Regions from separate parts of the Blautia sp. HCP3S3_C4 genome, predicted to be linked through region 3. Evidence: predicted binding sites of a transcription regulator. Region 3 holds the regulator's gene; each other region holds the start of a gene.
The links. The regulator HrcA, encoded in region 3, represses chaperone genes, less so after heat shock. The targets are predictions, from matches to a motif close to TGTTAGCACTCNNNNNNNNNGAGTGCTAACA.
Positions count from the first base shown of each region.

Region 1: a site for HrcA is predicted at 3,099-3,129, ahead of groES (co-chaperone GroES). Genes of this name have one in related genera too.
Region 2: a site for HrcA is predicted at 1,122-1,152, ahead of clpB (ATP-dependent chaperone ClpB). Genes of this name have one in related genera too.
Region 4: a site for HrcA is predicted at 2,455-2,485, ahead of ACTNC6_RS12755 (Hsp20/alpha crystallin family protein). Genes of this name have one in related genera too.

Region 1 covers NZ_JBQHWF010000012.1:3,120-8,112, forward strand. Annotated here, with positions in the region: gene ACTNC6_RS11315 (AAA family ATPase) at 1-1,146, shown strand, start outside; gene ACTNC6_RS11320 (RloB family protein) at 1,148-1,771, shown strand; gene ACTNC6_RS11325 (hypothetical protein) at 1,780-2,139, shown strand; gene ACTNC6_RS11330 (MarR family winged helix-turn-helix transcriptional regulator) at 2,506-2,940, shown strand; gene groES (co-chaperone GroES) at 3,152-3,436, shown strand; gene groL (chaperonin GroEL) at 3,483-4,993, shown strand, end outside.
Region 2 covers NZ_JBQHWF010000001.1:391,781-396,773, forward strand. Annotated here, with positions in the region: gene ACTNC6_RS01790 (GGDEF domain-containing protein) at 1-164, opposite strand, end outside; gene ACTNC6_RS01795 (hypothetical protein) at 180-860, opposite strand; gene clpB (ATP-dependent chaperone ClpB) at 1,240-3,831, shown strand; gene ACTNC6_RS01805 (DUF4250 domain-containing protein) at 3,832-4,005, shown strand; gene ACTNC6_RS01810 (sodium:proton antiporter) at 4,404-4,993, shown strand, end outside.
Region 3 covers NZ_JBQHWF010000003.1:133,623-138,615, forward strand. Annotated here, with positions in the region: gene uvrB (excinuclease ABC subunit UvrB) at 1-857, shown strand, start outside; gene hrcA (heat-inducible transcriptional repressor HrcA) at 1,225-2,265, shown strand; gene grpE (nucleotide exchange factor GrpE) at 2,283-2,927, shown strand; gene dnaK (molecular chaperone DnaK) at 2,981-4,858, shown strand; gene dnaJ (molecular chaperone DnaJ) at 4,989-4,993, shown strand, end outside.
Region 4 covers NZ_JBQHWF010000014.1:85,433-90,425, forward strand. Annotated here, with positions in the region: gene ACTNC6_RS12745 (DnaJ C-terminal domain-containing protein) at 1-1,041, opposite strand, end outside; gene ACTNC6_RS12750 (Hsp20/alpha crystallin family protein) at 1,167-1,634, opposite strand; gene ACTNC6_RS12755 (Hsp20/alpha crystallin family protein) at 1,820-2,287, opposite strand; gene ACTNC6_RS12760 (ATP-binding protein) at 2,639-4,993, opposite strand, start outside.

The DNA of each region.
Region 1 (4,993 bases), on a different contig from region 3:
CATCGTTCGATAAAAGATACTGCTATCATAAGCATGAAAGCTGCAGCGGATAAAACTATGAAAGAAATACTGATTTCCCCAGACGGGAAAAAAGAACTTGTGCCGGTTATGGCAATTTACGGCGCAAATGCGGCGGGCAAAAGTAATGTGATTCATGCGCTTCTGCTCATGAGAGAAATGATCTGTGGCAGTTACGCCAAACCGCTCAAAGGAACTGAACTTCCTTATGAGCCGTTTGCTTTCGTGAATGGGCAAACGGAACCGACTTCGTTTGAGATTATCTACTATTATGACGGCATCAAGTATGCCTATGGCTTCTCCTTTAATAAAGACAGGATTATAAGTGAGTACCTTTATCACTGGCCAAATGGTAGAGAAGCGTTGGTTTTCTCCAGAGAGAAAGACAGGTATGAATTTCGGGAGAGTGTCCAGGAGCAGCTTACACTTGCCGGACGTACCTCCGAAAACAGATTGTATCTCACAAGCTCCAACGAGTGGAACTGCGCCCAGACGGAAAAGGCGTATTTATGGTTTCAGCAGAAAATCCGTGGATTGATTACAACAGGGGTTTCCAATGAAACCACCATTGACGCAATCCGGAAAGGCGGCGAGGACAAGAAGAATGTTGTGAAGGAAATGATGCTTGCAGATCTCGGCATCTGCAATGTGATTCTGTCCGGGACAAAGGAGAAACCGATTGTTTCTACGGTGCATCAGTTGACTGATGATAACGGCAATCAAAAGCAATATACCTTGCAGCTCGGACAGGAATCGGTGGGAACACAGCGCTTCTTTTCAAGAATCGGCTTGTGGATGGATGCGATGAATTCCGGTGCGGTGCTGGTGGTGGATGAAATTGAAGCAAGTATGCACCCCCTGCTTACCCGGCATCTGATTGAAATGATTCAGGATCAGACCATCAACCAGAATCATGCACAGTTGGTTTTTACCACCCACGATACGGGGCTGCTGGATTTGAAATTGCTTCGCCGTGATCAGATATGGTTTGCAGAGAAAGATGAAAAGAGTATGCAGACAGACATTTACGCTTTGACCGAGTTTTCTCCTAGAAAAGAGGAGAACATCGCCAAAGGATACCTGCAGGGTAGATATGGTGCAATTCCGTTCATCGGAGGAGGTATCTGAGATGGGAAGAATTAAAGAAATCGAGCGCAAAGCGTCCGGCAGAAGAAAGAGGAATCCGGTGGTGTATCTGATCTGCGAGGGTTCAGAAACGGAAATCCGGTATTTCAAAAAGTTCCGCAGCAGAGAATGCAACATTGATATTGTACCTATCCCGTCGCAGTATAAATCAGCGGATAAGCTGGTGCAGAAGGCACGGGCAACCATCGGGTACAGCCCATACTATCCGGATGAGGGAGATATGATCTGGTGCGTATTTGATCGTGATGATAATACGAATGCCATGCTTTCAAAGGCAAAGCAGGTGGCAATCAAGGAAGGGTATCAGATTGCTTTCTCCAATCCGTCCTTTGAGGTATGGTTTCTGCTGCATTTCAATAACCAGACCACACCCGTTGAGAATTGCGAAGCTGCAATTAAGCTGCTGAAGAAAAAGGGCAGGTTGGAGCAGTATGAGAAAAACAAAGAAGTGTATGAGCAGTTGAAGCCGCTGCAGGAAGCAGCCATTGACCGGGCAAAGAAACGAGTGTCTGTGCTGCAAGCCGAACATACAGAAATTCTGTCCAGAGAAAGTAACCCGGTCACAACGGTTGCGGAATTGGTGGAGTATTTGAATAGCAAGCAATAGGAGGGGTTATGTTTGAAGAATTGATTATATGGGGACCGCAGGTGGCTGATGAACACGGTACATTAGCAGAATTAAGCGAAAAGGATCGGGCTTTTCTTGCAAAAGAATTGGAAGGGCTTGATAACAAATGGGGAATAACATTAAACAGAACATCATATGTGAATTCCTATCAAAATGATGATAATACCCCGCTGGATGAAAAACTGTTTACGCAGGTTTGGGAACGTGCCTGTGATATGATATTTTCGTTTGAGTATGCTTTTCGTGCTTGCTGGAATACGGACGAGAGGACGACGTTGGAAAAGCTTCGAGAGGGTTTGTACATTGTTGAAAAAGCCGCACCGAAAAGCAAAGCAGGCTGGGTATGATGATATCGCAGAGCAGATTGAAAGCAAGAAGGCAAAGCGAGAATTGTTTAAAGGATTCATTCGCACTTTGGAAAAGCAGGACGTCATAACCTGCGAGTTCGATGCCGGGATTTGGAGCAGTCTTGTACAGGAAGTGATTGTGAAATCCAAGGACGATATAAGATTCATGTTCAAGAACGGATTTGAAGTAAGAGTATAGAAATAGGATTTGATGGCACTCGGGCAGTGAAATACTGGGGTGGTTTATGTGGAAAAAATGTAGGCGATATGATATGATAAACGATAAGATGTCCCATGAAAAAAATTTTGATGGATTAATTTGATATTTTGTAAAAAGAGTAAAAACAAAATAGGAGTGAAATTTTGATGAATATTGAAAAAAATTTGAGAGGTGGAAAGTTTAATCGTCTTCTTGAAAAAGCTATGGTTGATGTAAAAAATAAGACAAACCTAAACAGATTGGAACTGGAAGTTGTTTATTTGCTATCTCATTATGATGATATAACAACATTGACGGATATATGTCGGTACACGCAGATGAATAAAGGTCATATGTCTACTACTTTAGAGAATCTTGTTAAACAAGGATACATTGTATGCAAAAGAGATGATAAAGATCGTAGATATGTGAAATATGAGCTGACTGATGCGTCGGAACATCTTTGTCAGGAAATGGAGATTCTCTGGGCAGAGTTAACCGCCAAGGTGGTGGAAGGAATTGATGAAAGTTCTTTGGCGGTATTTAACCGGGTGTCTGAGCAGATTAGTCATAATATAGACAGATTGTTGGAGAATGACTAGGAATTGTTACACCGAGTAATCGGTGTGCAATTTTTTTATTTCTTTTGAAAAAATGGGTTGACATAGGTTTTTTATGTGCTATAATCCTTTTTAAACAAACAGTTTGGAAACAAACTGTTTATATATGCTTCATATGAAGCATATATTTTTTACAAAATAAGTAGCACTCAATACAAAAGAGTGCTAACAATAAAGAAAAGAGGTAATGATTATGCAGTTAAAACCATTAGGAGAGCGTGTTGTTTTAAAACAGCAGGAAGCAGAAGAAAAAACCCAGTCCGGAATTATATTACCGGATAGTGCAAAAGAAAAGCCACAGACAGCTGTTGTCATTGCAGTAGGACCTGGAAGTGAAAAGAATGGAAAGAAAACAGAAATGCAGGTAAAAGAAGGCGACCGTGTGATTTATTCTCAGTATTCCGGTACAGATGTTAAGTTGGAGGATGAGGAATATATCATCGTAAATCAGTCCGATATTATTGCAATTGTGGAGTAGTAAAATAAAAATACAGTTATTTTATATGTAGAAAGAAGGAATTAACATGGCAAAGGAAATTTTGTTTGATATCGATGCAAGAAAAAAGATGGAAGCAGGCGTTGATAAGCTGGCAGATACAGTAAAGGTGACAATCGGACCTAAGGGACGTAACGTTGTATTGGATAAATCTTACGGAACTCCTTTGATTACGAACGATGGTGTTACGATTGCAAAGGAGATTGAACTGGAAGATCCTTATGAGAATATGGGTGCACAACTTGTGAAAGAGGTCGCAACCAAAACGAATGACATTGCAGGAGACGGCACGACAACGGCAACTGTTTTGGCACAGGCTCTAGTAGGCGAGGGTATGAAAAATATAGCAGCAGGTGCAAATCCAATTATTTTGCGAAAAGGAATGAAGAAAGCAGCAGATACAACTATTGAAGCACTGGTTAAAATGAGCAAGCCTGTAACCGGAAAAGATCACATTGCAAAGGTTGCTGCAATATCTGCAGGTAATGATGAAGTCGGAACAATGATTGCCGATGCAATGGAAAAGGTTGGAGAGAATGGCGTCATCACAATAGAAGAATCAAAGACGATGCAGACAGAGATAGAGGTTGTAGAGGGAATGCAGTTTGACAACGGTTATTTATCTGCTTACATGTGTGATGATAAAGAAAAGATGATAGCTAATATGAATCATCCATACATTTTGATTACGGACAAAAAGATATCTAATATAAAGGATATTCTTCCTATATTGGAGCAGGTAATGCAGCAGGGAAGAGAAATGCTGATTATTGCAGATGACGTAGAGGGTGAAGCACTTACAACACTAATCGTAAACAGGTTGAGAGGCACACTCAAGGTCGTAGCTGTAAAGGCACCGGGGTATGGTGATGGTCGTAAGGAGATGTTAAAGGATATTGCAATTCTGACAGGTGGACAGGCAGTACTCGATGACCTTGGCATGCAATTAAAGGATATCACAGTTGATATGCTTGGACAGACTAAATCAGTTAAAGTAACAAAGGAACATACAACCATCGTGGATGGCGAGGGCAAGAAACAGGACATTGAAGAAAGAATCGCAATGATTAAGAGACAGGCTGCAGATGCTTCTGAGTACGACAGGGATAAGCTGGTAGACCGGGTGGCTAAGCTCGGCGGTGGTGTTGCAGTTATTAAGATTGGAGCCGCAACTGAAACAGAGATGAAGGAAGCTAAGTATCGTATAGAGGATGCATTAAATGCCACTAGGGCTGCTGTGTCAGAGGGCATCATCAGTGGCGGCGGATCTGCTTATGTTCACGCACAAAAGGCAGTATATGACATGATATCAAGCATGGAGGGTGATGAGAGAACAGGAGCAGAGATTGTAGCCAAGGCATTGGAGGCTCCGCTTCGTGCCATTGCTGAAAATGCAGGCCTAGAGGGTGCTGTCATCATCAATAAGGTAAAGGAGTCAGATGAGGGCATAGGCTTTGATGCAATTTCTGAACAGTACGTCAATATGGTCGATGCAGGAATTATTGATCCTGTCAAGGTTACAAGAAGTGCACTTTCCAA
Region 2 (4,993 bases), on a different contig from region 3:
TGAATCAGAACGCTGACAACACTAAAGAGCGCCAACAGAGCCACCAGCGTTTGCAACAAAAAGGCGGTGATATTTTGGTGCAGGTTTTCGCTGACATCTATGCCTTGCAGGTACAGCTCCTTGAAGATGGCCTTTCGCAGAAACAGGATGCACAGAATGCCCACCACTACCGCAACGGTTTACGAATAGATCAGCTGCTTCCGGTTTCCGGACTCTTGCATTGCCGGAGGACAGTCGCATAGCTGCGACAATCTGTTTTTCACCGACTTCCTAGTCAGAACCCAATGGATGCTGCAGCAGGCGATGATCGCCAGGACATAGGACAGCCAGTCCCGAAATATGGGATAGGAAAACAGATTCTCTAAAATCATTTGCCGCAGCATAGGGAAGCTGCAATATAACGCGGCAAAAACGCACAGCCCATGAAGAAAGGTGCTGGCAGCCGCAATCCCCGCAATGCCCAGATAGACATACATGCGAGGCTTCCGAAAATAAAGGTCAAAGAGCCAACCGGCTCTCGCCGCAAACAGCACGCGAGCAAATACCAGCATTATGGATCCAAGGGGCATTCCGCTGGCAAAGGGAGAAAATATCCGGTCGAGCTGGGACAGGCTGTAGGTGCCGATCCACATGGACGTGACCACAAAAACGCATACCACCGGCACACTCCCCTGTGCCCCCAGCATCATAGCCGCCACAATCACAAGAATGTGCAACGTGGTGGTGGAAATGGCCGGAAGCTCAATGTATCCCAGATAAGAAAAGGCAAACACCGCTTCCCAGGCCATCAGCATCAGGATGATCTCCTGCAATTTCTTTTTCGTCAGAGCAATCCCATATCGCTGTCGAAAACGCTCCATACTCCTTACTCCTTCACATCCTTTTCTTCATGTATTATACTTATTCCTGTGTGAAAAGCAATACGATTCATAAATCTTTGCAAACATCAACCTGGACGAGCTTCATGCAAAGCATTCCAAATATTATCGTGAAGAAGCATACCGCCTGTTAGATGCACTCCTGAAACAGTACAACACATAAGAAACATCTTTTCGTAGGAACTTATATAACGTTAAGTGAAATCAAAAACTGTAAATGAAAAATTTTAGAGGAGTTGAAAAAATTAGCACTCACCTCTTGACAGTGCTAACAACATGTGTTATATTACATGCAGAACAAAGAAAACAACATATTTCTCCTGTGGGAGAGATATTTCTCATATAAGAGGAGGGTTAGCCTATGAATATCAGTAAATTTACACAGAAATCCGTACAGGCTGTCCAGGATCTGGAGAAGGTTGCTTATCAGTTTGGCAATCAGGAGATGGAAGAGGAGCATCTTTTATATGCTTTGCTGGAACAGGAAGACAGCCTGATTCTTAAACTGATCGAGAAGATGGAGATAGATAAAGATTATTTCAGAAATTCTCTGAATCAGGCACTGGATGCCAGGGTTAAGGTATCCGGCGGTGAACTTCGTGTCGGACAGTACCTGAACAAGGCTCTGGTCAGTGCAGAGGATGAAGCAAAGGCAATGGGAGATGAATATGTCTCTGTAGAGCATCTCTTCCTTGCTTTATTAAGATATCCAAGTCCGAGCATGAAGAAGCTGTTTCAGGAATTTGGCATTACTAAGGAGCGTTTCCTGCAGGCACTTTCTACAGTACGAGGCAATCAGCGTGTAGTCAGTGACAATCCGGAAGCTACTTATGATACTTTGAATAAATATGGCGAGGATTTAGTCGAAAAGGCACGTAACCAGAAGCTGGATCCTGTGATCGGACGTGATGAGGAAATCCGTAATATCATCAGAATCCTTTCACGTAAGACCAAGAACAATCCGGTGCTTATCGGTGAGCCTGGTGTAGGTAAGACTGCAGCAATCGAGGGCCTTGCACAGCGAATCGTGGCAGAGGATGTGCCGGAAGGTCTGAAGGATAAGAAGATTTTTGCCCTGGACATGGGCGCTCTGGTAGCAGGTGCCAAATACAGAGGTGAGTTTGAGGAACGTCTGAAAGCAGTCCTTGAAGAAGTAAAGAAGAGTGAAGGAAACATCATTCTTTTCATTGATGAGTTACATCTGATCGTTGGTGCAGGTAAGACAGATGGAGCTATGGATGCCAGCAATATGCTGAAGCCTATGCTTGCCAGAGGTGAGCTTCACTGTATTGGTGCCACAACTCTGGATGAGTACCGTCAGTATATTGAGAAAGATGCAGCTCTGGAACGTCGTTTCCAGCCGGTTATGGTGGATGAGCCCACAGTGGAGGATACCATTTCCATTCTTCGTGGTCTGAAGGAGAGATATGAGGTCTTCCATGGTGTTAAGATTACAGACAGTGCACTGGTTGCAGCAGCTACACTTTCACATAGATATATCACAGACCGTTTTCTTCCTGATAAGGCTATTGACCTGGTGGATGAGGCCTGTGCCCTGATCAAGACAGAGCTGGACTCCATGCCTTCAGAGCTGGATGAACAGCGCCGTAAGATCATGCAGCTGGAGATCGAGGAATCTGCACTGAAGAAAGAGACAGATAACCTGAGTAAGGAACGTCTGGAAACACTTCAGAAGGAGCTGGCAGAGCTTCGTGATACCTTTAATACACAGAAAGCACAGTGGGATAATGAGAAGCATTCTGTAGAAAAATTACAGAAGCTTCGTGAGCAGATCGAGGATGTGAATAAGCAGATCCAGAAAGCAAAACAGAATTATGATCTGGAGAAGGCTGCACAGTTACAGTACGGCGAACTTCCGAAATTACAGCAGCAGCTGGAAATCGAAGAAAAGAGTGTGAAAGAAAGTGACAGAAGTCTGGTTCATGAGGCAGTTACTGATGATGAGATCGCAAGGATTATTTCCAGATGGACCGGTATTCCTGTAACAAGACTGACAGAAGGCGAGAGAGCCAAACTCCTTGCTCTGGAAGATCAGCTTCACAAGAGAGTTGTAGGCCAGGATGAAGGTGTGAAGAGGGTTACAGATGCAATCCTTCGTTCCAAAGCCGGCATCAAGGATCCGACCAAACCTATCGGTTCCTTCCTGTTCCTTGGTCCTACAGGTGTAGGTAAGACAGAGCTTGCCAAAACTCTGGCAGAGAATCTGTTTGATGATGAACAGAATATGGTCAGAATTGATATGAGTGAATACATGGAGAAGTATTCTGTATCCAGACTGATCGGAGCGCCTCCCGGATATGTAGGATATGAGGAGGGCGGCCAGCTTACTGAGGCAGTCCGCCGTAAACCATACAGTGTTGTACTTTTCGATGAGATTGAGAAAGCACATCCGGATGTGTTTAACGTACTGTTGCAGGTACTGGATGATGGACGTATCACAGATTCTCAGGGACGTACAGTTGACTTTAAGAATACAATTCTTATCATGACTTCCAACATCGGTTCTCCGTATCTGCTGGATGGTATTGATGAGAATGGAGAGATCAAACCTGAGGCTCAGAGCCAGGTTATGGATGACCTGAGAGGTCATTTCCGTCCGGAATTCCTGAACCGTCTGGATGAAATAATTATGTTCAAGCCCTTGACAAAATCCAATATTGGTAAGATAGTAGACTTGATGGTCGGCGAGCTTGACAAACGTCTTGCAGACCAGGAGCTTTCCCTAGAACTGACAGATGCAGCCAAGGATCAGGTTATCGAGAATGGCTATGACCCGGTATATGGTGCACGTCCGCTGAAACGTTATCTGCAGAAATATGTGGAGACTCTTGCGGCACGAAAGATTTTGTCCGGAGATGTTCACGCAGGTGATACTCTGGTGCTGGATGTTCAGAATGGGGAATTCATTGTTACGGTAAAGGACGGAAACTAAATGATACCCAAAGATCCAATGATTCTGCTGAGTTATGTGAATACTCAGCTCAGGGATTACTATGATTCCCTGGAAGCACTCTGCACATGCAGAGGATTGAAGAAAGACGAACTGGTGGCGAAGATGCATTCCATCGACTATGAGTATGATGAAGCAACCAATCAGTTCATATAAGAAATATGCGAAATGCTCTCTGACAGCGGGAATTGCTGTCGGGGAGCATTTTTCTGTATAAAATCAAATACCTTCTGTAAGCACCGGAAAGACAAGTGTGTTTTGAAATCAGTACAATTTGCAAAAATACATAAGATAAGACCAAAAAGTATTAGCAAAAAAGACTAAATCGTTAAGAATAAAACAAAAGAAAGTATAAAAAATGTGAAAAATATCTAAAAAAGTACAAAATAAAGCATAAATATTCATTATCCATACAATTGATTTTTGGATGCTGTATGTTATAATTGCATCTGTAAAAAAACAAGCGCATATTAAATAGGAAGAAACACGTATATGAAAAAAATCTCCTGAATGATAATCGCGCTGTACGAAAATACAATATGGAGGTGGCAGTTTTGAAAAAGTTGGTGACCGTACTGGGTGCTTTTTTGGCAGTTCTTCTGGCTTGTCCGTTGAGTGTATTTGCGGCAGAAGGCAGTAAAGCACCATCTACAGTACCTGTATGGCTTTGCATTCCCTTTGCAGGGCTTTTGTTATGTATTGCAGTGATGCCTCTGGTAAAAGCGGAGTGGTGGGAGTCTCATCAGCCACTGGTTGTTGCCTTATGGATCATTCTGATGGTGGTTCCATTTGCTTTCGTTTATGGAGCCGGAAAGACTGCAGAGACAGTTCTGGACTGTATTGTGAATGATTATCTTACATTCATCATTCTGTTATTCGGCCTGTTCTGCGTATCAGGTAATATTACCATGGAGGGCGATTTCGCAGGTTCCCCTCGTGTTAATGTGGGTCTGCTTGCGCTGGGAACTCTTCTGGCAAGCTGTATCGGTACCACTGGTGCCAGTATGCTGATGGTACGTCCGGTAATTAAAATGAATTCATGGAGAAAGAGAAAAGGACATATTATGATCTTCTTTATCTTCATGGTTTCCAATATGGGTGGATGTCTTACACCAATCGGAGATCCGCCGCTGTTAATGGGATT
Region 3 (4,993 bases):
TCGAGGAATTCGAATCCAAACTGGATCAGGTCATGTTTGTATCTGCCACTCCGGGACAATATGAGTATGATCACGAACTCCTCCGCGCAGAACAGATCATCCGTCCAACCGGACTTCTGGATCCGAAGGTAGAAGTCCGCCCCATTGAAGGACAGATTGACGACCTGATCGGGGAAGTAAATAAAGAAGTGTCAAAGAAACACAAAATCCTGATTACCACCCTCACCAAACGAATGGCAGAAGACCTAACAGAATATATGAAAGAAGTAGGAATCAGAGTCCGTTACCTCCATTCCGATATTGATACCTTAGAGCGTGCCCGCATCATCCGGGATATGCGTCTGGATGTTTTTGATGTCCTGGTAGGAATCAACCTCCTTCGAGAAGGCCTGGACATCCCGGAAATCACCCTGGTAGCAATCCTGGATGCAGACAAAGAAGGTTTCCTCCGTTCCGAAACCTCCCTCATCCAGACCATCGGACGAGCTGCCCGAAATAGCGAAGGTCACGTGATCATGTACGCAGACAACATGACCGATTCCATGCACAAAGCCATCACCGAAACCAACCGCCGCCGAACCATTCAGGAAGCCTACAACAAAGAACACGGAATTACTCCGACTACTATCAAAAAAGCAGTCCGCGATCTCATCGCCGTATCCAAAGCAGTAGCCGAAACCGAAGTCCGACTCCAGAAAGACCCAGAGTCCATGACCCGTACAGAACTCACCAAACTCATCGCCCAGGTAGAAAAACAAATGCGCGCCGCAGCCGCAGATCTCAACTTCGAACAAGCTGCAGAACTCCGCGATAAAATGATCGACCTGAAAAAGAACCTGGATACACTAGACAAATAATGTTTCTTAATCCAGCCCATCAGAGTGTGAAATCCTGCGTCAGATATCTTTGCCGTGCGTCAGCACGCCTGCAGATATCTTCCTTGTCTTTCGCACTCTGCTGAACTGTCTTAAATGCATTATTTACTAGGACTGCTATAGTATCTCTTAGCGTCCGAAACCGCACACAATATTAATAATTTCTCCTAGCGTCCCTTTCTATAACATAATCTTAATAATCCCCATTGTTCATAAAATAACAAAAAATTCACAAAATAATATTGACAAACCCAATCAAGAGTGCTATCTTATGAGCATAAGCTGTTAGCACTCCTAAAAGTTGAGTGCTAACAGCCCGAAAACAAAGGCAGCAAAGGAGTGGAATTTCATGGATCAGGTATTAGATGATCGTAAAAAGAAAATACTAAAAGCCATCATCAAAACCTACATGGAAACAGGCGAACCGGTGGGTTCCCGGACCATTTCCAAGTTTGCAGATTTAAATGTAAGCTCTGCCACCATCCGGAATGAGATGTCAGATCTGACAGATATGGGATATATCGTACAGCCCCACACCTCAGCCGGAAGAATTCCTTCTGATAAGGGTTATCGCCTCTACGTAGACGAGTTGATGAAAGAAAAGGAATCAGAGGTACAGGAAATCAGAGATTTCATGATCGAGAAAACTGACAAACTGGATAAAATGCTGAAACAGGTAGCGAAGGTGCTTGCCTCCAATACTAATTATGCAACAATGATCTCTGTTCCACAGTACAGCGGAAGCAAGATTAAATTCATTCAGCTTTCACGTGTAACACCCCTTCAGCTTGTGGCAGTAGTAGTGAGTGATAACAATGTCATCCGAAACCAGATCATTGATCTGGACGGGGAGATGGACGATCAGACAATCCTGAAATTAAATCTTCTTCTTAATACCAATTTAAATGGCGTACCGATCCAGGATATCAACCTGGGAATGATCGCCCGCCTCAAGGAACAGGCTGGTGCTCACAGTTCTGTAGTTGGTACAGTCCTTGATGCAGTGGCAGATACCATTCAGGTAGATGAAGACGATATGCAGATATATACTTCAGGAGCAACAAACATTTTCAAGTATCCGGAGCTTGCAGACACAAGTAAAGCGAGCGGGCTGATTTCAGCATTTGAAGAAAAGCAGGATCTGGTAGACCTGGTAAAAGAGAGAATGTCTGATACAGAGAACACAGGAATTCAGGTATACATTGGTGATGAGATGCCGGTGCAGACTATGAAGGACTGCAGTGTGGTCACAGCCACTTACGAGCTTGGAAAGGGATTGCATGGCACTATCGGTATCATCGGTCCTAAGCGTATGGATTACGCAAATGTAGTTGACAGCCTGAAGGCTTTGAAAGTCCAGCTGGACGAACTGATTAAGAAAGAGAGTTAGAAAGGCGGTAATAGAGAGTGTCAGAAGAAACAAAGAACACAGCTCAGGAAGAAGAGACAACAGAGACTCCTGTAACAGAAGAAACTGTTGAAAATGAACCTGAGGTTGTAGAAAACGGTGAAGCTGAAACAGAAGAAATCCCGGTAGAGGACGGAGATGAGGAAGCTTCCCAGGATGATGTTAAAGACAGCAAATCAAAAGCTTCTTTCTTCGGCAAGAAGAAAAAAGAGAAAGATAAATTTGAACAGCAGATCGAAGAACTTACAGACAGACTGAAACGAAACATGGCTGAGTTCGATAACTTCCGTAAGAGAACGGAGAAAGAGAAATCCAGCATGTATATCATCGGAGCCAAGGACATCGTTGAGAAAATCCTTCCGGTTGTGGATAACTTCGAGAGAGGTCTTGCACAGGCACCGGAAGGAGATTCTTTCGCAGATGGAATGAAGATGATCTACAAACAGCTGCTCACCACATTAGATGAGCTGGGTGTGAAACCAATTGAAGCAGTCGGTAAGGAATTTGATCCGAACTTCCATAACGCAGTGATGCATGTGGAGGATGAAGAAGCCGGTGAGAATATTGTGGTAGAAGAATTCCAGAAAGGTTACACTTACAAGGATTTCGTAGTACGTCACAGTATGGTAAAAGTAGCCAACTAATAAATTTAGAATATATCAAAATTAATTGAGAATAAATTAGGAGGAACAAGATTATGGGAAAAATCATTGGTATTGACTTAGGTACAACAAACAGCTGTGTAGCTGTAATGGAAGGTGGACAGCCAACAGTTATCGCTAATACAGAAGGCGCAAGAACAACACCATCAGTTGTTGCTTTCACAAAAACAGGAGAACGTCTTGTAGGTGAACCTGCAAAACGTCAGGCAGTAACAAACGCAGAGAGAACAATCTCTTCCATTAAAAGAGAGATGGGTACTGACTATCGTGTAACAATCGACGACAAGAAATATTCCCCACAGGAAATTTCCGCTATGATTCTTCAGAAACTGAAAAAAGATGCAGAAGGATACCTTGGTGAGAAAGTTACAGAAGCAGTTATCACAGTTCCTGCATATTTCAATGATGCTCAGCGTCAGGCAACAAAAGATGCAGGTAAGATCGCAGGTCTTGATGTAAAACGTATCATCAACGAGCCTACAGCAGCAGCTCTTGCATATGGTCTTGACAATGAAAAAGAACAGAAGATTATGGTATACGACTTAGGTGGCGGTACATTCGATGTATCCGTTATCGAGATCGGTGATGGCGTTATCGAAGTTCTTTCCACAGCTGGTAACAACCGTCTTGGTGGCGATGACTTCGACCAGAAGATCACAGATTATATGCTTGCTGAGTTCAAGAAAGCAGAAGGCGTTGACTTAAGCAATGATAAGATGGCACTTCAGAGATTAAAAGAAGCTGCAGAGAAAGCAAAGAAAGAGCTTTCTTCCGCAACAACTACAAACATCAATCTGCCATTCATCACAGCTACAGCAGAAGGCCCGAAACACTTCGATATGAACCTTACAAGAGCTAAATTTGATGAATTAACACATGAATTAGTAGAAATGACAGCTGAACCGGTACGTCGTGCACTTTCTGATGCAGGTATCACAGCATCTGAACTTGGCCAGGTACTTCTGGTTGGTGGATCTTCCCGTATCCCGGCTGTACAGGATAAAGTAAGACAGTTAACTGGCAAAGAGCCAAGCAAGAACCTGAATCCGGATGAGTGTGTAGCACTTGGTGCTTCTATCCAGGGTGGTAAACTTGCTGGTGATGCAGGCGCAGGCGATATTCTTCTTCTGGATGTTACTCCACTGTCACTGTCTATCGAGACAATGGGTGGTATCGCAACAAGACTGATCGAGAGAAATACTACTATTCCTACGAGAAAGAGCCAGATTTTCTCTACAGCAGCAGACAACCAGACAGCAGTAGATATCAACGTTGTACAGGGTGAGCGTCAGTTTGCGAAAGACAACAAATCCCTTGGACAGTTCCGTCTGGATGGAATCCCGCCAGCACGTCGTGGTGTTCCGCAGATCGAAGTTACATTTGATATTGATGCAAACGGTATCGTAAATGTATCTGCAAAAGACCTTGGAACAGGTAAAGAACAGCATATTACAATCACAGCTGGTTCTAACATGTCTGATTCTGATATCGATAAAGCAGTCAAAGAAGCTGCTGAGTTCGAAGCTCAGGATAAGAAACGTAAAGAAGCAATCGATACAAGAAATAACGCTGATTCCATGGTATTCCAGGTTGAGAATGCACTGAAAGAAGCTGGCGACAAGATTGATGCTAACGATAAAGCTGCTGTAGAAGCAGATCTGAATGCACTGAAAGACTTACTGTCCCAGACTGCAAATGCAGAAGAGATGACAGACTCTCAGGTAGCTGATATCAAAGCTGCTCAGGAGAAGATGATGGAAAGTGCTCAGAAGCTTTTCGCTAAAATGTATGAGCAGACACAGCAGGCAGGCGGCCAGGCAGGACCGGACATGAATATGGGCGGCGGTGCAGCAGGCAGCACAGATGCAGGAAACAACGATGATGTTGTAGATGCTGACTACAAAGAAGTATAATGTGACAAATCATAACTGTTCAGTGGGAGAGATTCTCTCACTGAATAGTTGTGCTATAAATCCAGTATCAGGTACTGGTGCAGCGAAGAGACAGAACAGTTGAATATAGGTATAGGAATTAATTAAAATAATGGC
Region 4 (4,993 bases), on a different contig from region 3:
AATCTGTACAGTTGCATATTCATCACCGTGTACAGACGGATTATTCATTGCAACAATACCTTTGCCTCTCAGACGTATCTTCGTTCCGGACTGAGTACCCGGTTTGATGTTACAGAGAACATCACCGTAAATGGTGTGAACCTTCGCCTCACCACCAAATACTGCTGTTGTAAATGGGATATTTACAGTTGTATAAACATCTCTGCCTTCCCGTTTATATCCCGGTTTATCCTGAACATTTACTTTCAGAAGCAGGTCACCGGCTTCACCTCCGCCGACTCCCGGATAGCCTTTTCCCTTAAGTCTGATAGATTTACCGGATTCAATACCTGCCGGAATATTGACTTCATAGTTCTGGACGCCACCGTTGCTGCTCTGCAGGCGGATAACCTTCTTACCGCCAAAAGCAGCTTCATCAAAGCTGACAGTAACCTCTGCATGAAGATCCTCACCTTTGCTGCTGTAAGAACCGCCAAAGCCCTGACTGCGGAAATCACTTCCACCTGTACCAAAGCCACTGCCGAAGCCGCCAGTTCCATTGCTTCCGAATCCACCAAAACCACTTCCATGAAATCCACTTCCAGCGAAACCGTTGCTTCCGAAACCACTGGATGATTTACTCTTCTTAAATCCACCACCAAAGAGATTCTTCAGGATATCATCCATATCTTCGCCATTCTCAAAATGATATTCATGATAACCATTGCCATCACTGTATGAGCCATGGAAACCACCGCCAAATGGATTGCCCTGTGCTCCGCCAAAACCGCTGCCAAACGGGCTGCCCTGTGCATTTCCATAATTACCGGCACCTTCTTCAAAAGCAGCGTGACCAAACTGATCATACAGTTTACGCTTCTTCTCATCACTCAGAACATCATAGGCTTCGTTTACTTCCTTAAAATGCTCTGCTGCCGAAGCGTTTCCCTCATTGCTGTCCGGATGATATTTCTTGGCCAGTTTTCTGTATGCTTTCTTAATCGTTGCTGCATCCGCATTTTTGTTCACGCCCAGAACTTCATAGTAGTCTCTTTTCAATATCATCACCTTCCTTCATAAACACATTCTAACGCAATCATTCCTGACTTCATATTTCTGCAATCCTCATTATGCAAACAACGGGAAGCCAAAAGATTTGACCTCCCGTTGCTGTAACTTAACATCTATTATCCTTCAATGGAGATGCTGTGCTTCTGTTCCACTGCTGGCTTTGCTTCTTTCTTCGGAACAAATAATGTCAGGATACCATGTTTGAATTCTGCTTTGATGTCGTCCTGATGTACTTCTTTACCTACATAGAAGCTACGACTGCAGGCACCTGCATAACGTTCTCTGCGGATATAACGTCCTGTCTCTTTTTCCTTCTCATCTTTATCCAGACCTTTCTCTGCACTGATGGTCAGATAACCATTTTCAAGTGCTGCATGAACTTCATCTTTCTTAAATCCTGGAAGATCTACAATCAGTTCGTATCCGTTATTCATTTCCTTGATATCAGTTTTCATTACATGATTTGCTTTATGTCCATAAAGTTTCTTCTCTGCATCCTTCATTGCTCTGTCATCATAATAGAATGGGAAATCTCCAAAAAAGTCATCAAATAAATTTTCTCCAAAAATACTAGGCATTAACATAAGTCATATCTCCTTTTCTAATATATTTTATATATGTCAAATCTGTTCACCAGATTTACTTTCCAAATCTATCTTTACAGGTTTTTTCAACCTTTTATTTTCAATCTTTTAGTGTAAGCTTTTATTTTTATATCTGTTTTTAATCTCTGGCTGACCCTTAACGGGTCAGTCAGAATATTTATTCATCAGCCTTCAATGGCAATTGTTTTCTTCTGTTCTACTGCTGGTTTTGCTTCTTTCTTTGGTACAAATAATGTGAGGATACCATGTTTGAATTCTGCTTTAATGTCTTCTTTCTCAACTTCTTTACCTACATAGAAGCTACGGCTGCAGGCACCTGCGTAACGTTCCTTACGGATATAACGTCCTGTCTCTTTCTCCTGCTCATCTTTGTCCAGGCCTTTCTCTGCGCTGATAGTCAGATAACCATTCTCCAGGTCAGCCTTTACTTCATCTTTGGTAAATCCCGGAAGATCTACGACCAGTTCATAGCCTTTATCTGTTTCCTTGATATCAGTTTTCATTATATGGCTGGCTCTGCGTCCGTAAAGTTTCTTCTCTGTATCTTTCATTGCTCTGTCATCATAATAAAATGGAAAATCTCCAAAAAAGTCATCAAATAAATTTTCTCCAAAAATACTAGGCATCAACATAAGTCATCTCTCCTTTTCTATACCGTCCATCTGTATATGATGGACTCTCAGTTATGCATCTTTACCTTGTTTCTTTGGAACTTAGGTTATTCGGAATCTCATGGAACTTATTTCTTTGTTCTCTTTTTGTTCCCCTTCCTTTGTTCTAGCTGTAATATAACACTTATTATTAGCACTGTCAAGAGGTGAGTGCTAATTTTTTTGTGAAGAATTTGTGAATTGTGAACCGGCAAAAAAAAGACGCAACCCACATTTCTGTGACTTACGCCTTTCTCTGCTCATATTTTGTCATCCAGACTTTTAACTCTATTTATGATAACTTACTCATAACAACAGACCTTACAAATGACATTACTTTCCGCAGCACTCCACAATAGTTTTCTCTACATCTTCTATCTGAAATGGTTTTGCCAGATGTGCGGTCATGCCGGCTGCGAGACATCTTTTGGCATCTTCCTCAAATGCGTTTGCAGTCATTGCAATGATCGGAATTGTTTTTGCATCCGGCCGGTCCATGGCACGTATGGCTTTTGTTGCTGCAATCCCATCCATAACAGGCATCATAAAATCCATTAATATGGCATCAAAGGTTCCCGGAGGATTACTTTCGAAGTGCTCCACTGCCTGTCTGCCGTTTTCTACAACTGTAACCTTCGCACCGTCATCTGTCAGCAGCATTTCTACGATTTCTGCATTAAGCTCATTATCCTCGGCTGCCAGCAGATGCAGTCCACGAATATCATATTTCTCTGCAATTTCCTTATCCTTTTTCTGTTCCCGGGCAATCTCAAATGGAATGGTAATGACAAACACAGTTCCAACGCCCACCTGACTTGTCACTTCAATACTTCCATTCATCTGCTCAATCAATCCCTTAGTGATCGCCATTCCCAGACCGGTTCCCTGATAAACACTCCGGGCATCTGTTTTTTCCTGTGAAAACGGATCAAAAATGCGGCTCAGGAACTCTGCACTCATCCCTATACCTGTATCAGAAATCGTCCATCTGTATGTACAGATTCCATCATGTACATCTGCTGCCTCCATTACCGTAGTAATCTTTCCTCCCGGTCGGTTATACTTAATACAGTTTCCATAGATATTCAGAAAAATCTGACGAAGATGCAGTGAGCTTCCATAGACATACGGATAAGGAATATCCTCCTTATTTTTCTCATAAATCCACTGAATGTCCTCATCTGCTGCCCTGTGCGTGATAATGCTCTCAATCTCATAGATCAAGTCTTTGAGGCAGATATATTCATGTGTCAGAACAATATGACCTTCCTCTATTTTACTCATCTGCAGAACATCATTGATAAGGGAGAGCAGATGATCCGCTGCTATCTTCATCTTTTTATGATTTTCCCGTATCAGTGCTTTATCCTCAAAATGGGTCTCGTCAATCTTTAACAGACCAATAATACCATTCAAAGGTGTCCTGATATCATGGCTCATACGACTGAGGAAATTGGTTTTTGCCCTGCTCTCGGCACGCATCTCATTGAATGCTGCCTGAAGGCGCGCCTGTTCCTGCTCATCCCGTTCATGTCTCTGTGTGGTATCCTGCAGCAGAATGATCGCATAGATCATAGGCACCTCAGCAAGAATTTCTGTATCAAACACCACCATTTTGGTCATCAGAACTGTTTTCTGTACCCAGCGGATACTTCCATCGTCTTCGCGGGTACAATATTCCACAGACATATTTGTTTCTCCGTTCTCAAACCTCTTACGAAGTTTTTCACAGTTATCTGTCATGCAGTAACCGGCAATTGTTTCCTGGGTGATTTTTTTCTCATATTCCCAGCAATAATCCCGATAAGAACATGGAAGCGGGTAGTCCATAAAAAGTTCCCAGCTCTTCTGTTCTTTTCCATTCAGTACGATTCTTCTTTCCAGAACATCCTTTGTCAGATTTACTGTATAGATCACATCTGACAATTCCAGAAGCGCATCCACATAGCTGTCATTTTCCAGGATAGACTGTTTCAGCTGTTCATAATAGAGCTGTAGCTGCTCTTTTGCACCTGTCTGACCTTCAGAAGTTTTTCGGATAGTTTCAAATGCCAGAAGAAAATGATGCAGCTTTTTGTCCTCATCCCAGTCCACCGGAATCAATGTCAGGCGGTTATACGCCCCCTGTTTTCCGATATTATACTCATATTCCAGCACATCTTTCTTCGTATGCATTTTCTTTTGAAGTTCCGAAATCTGCAGTCCTTCGCGGATATCTGCCTGACAGGACTTTTCAATCTGTTCCTCTATAATCTGTTCCACTGCACCGGAGTATGCACCATCAGAGGCCAGGAAAAAATTTTCACTGGAACGAATCGCCCGATAGGTATCCATCCTGGCATCACAATACAGACAGTCTGAGAAATTACTGCCGTGCTGATTAAGCAGTTTTAACAGCTGATATCCCTGATGCTTTTCTGCTGCAGCCTCTTCCCTTTTTACATGATTCTTATTGATATACATGTTTTTGTCTGCGCAATTAAACAGCTCTCTCATTGTACTTCCGGGAAAATCGCCGGCCAGTGCAAATCCCACCGCATAACTTAAGGGAGTATCCGGATACACTCTGGATTCCTCTAGCATATCCCTGCGCACCTTTTCAAGGCACTGTGTCATCTGTTCCCTGTCCAGTCCGTGGGTAACTACAAGAAATTCATCTCCACCTGCTCTTCCCACAAACTGCTCAGC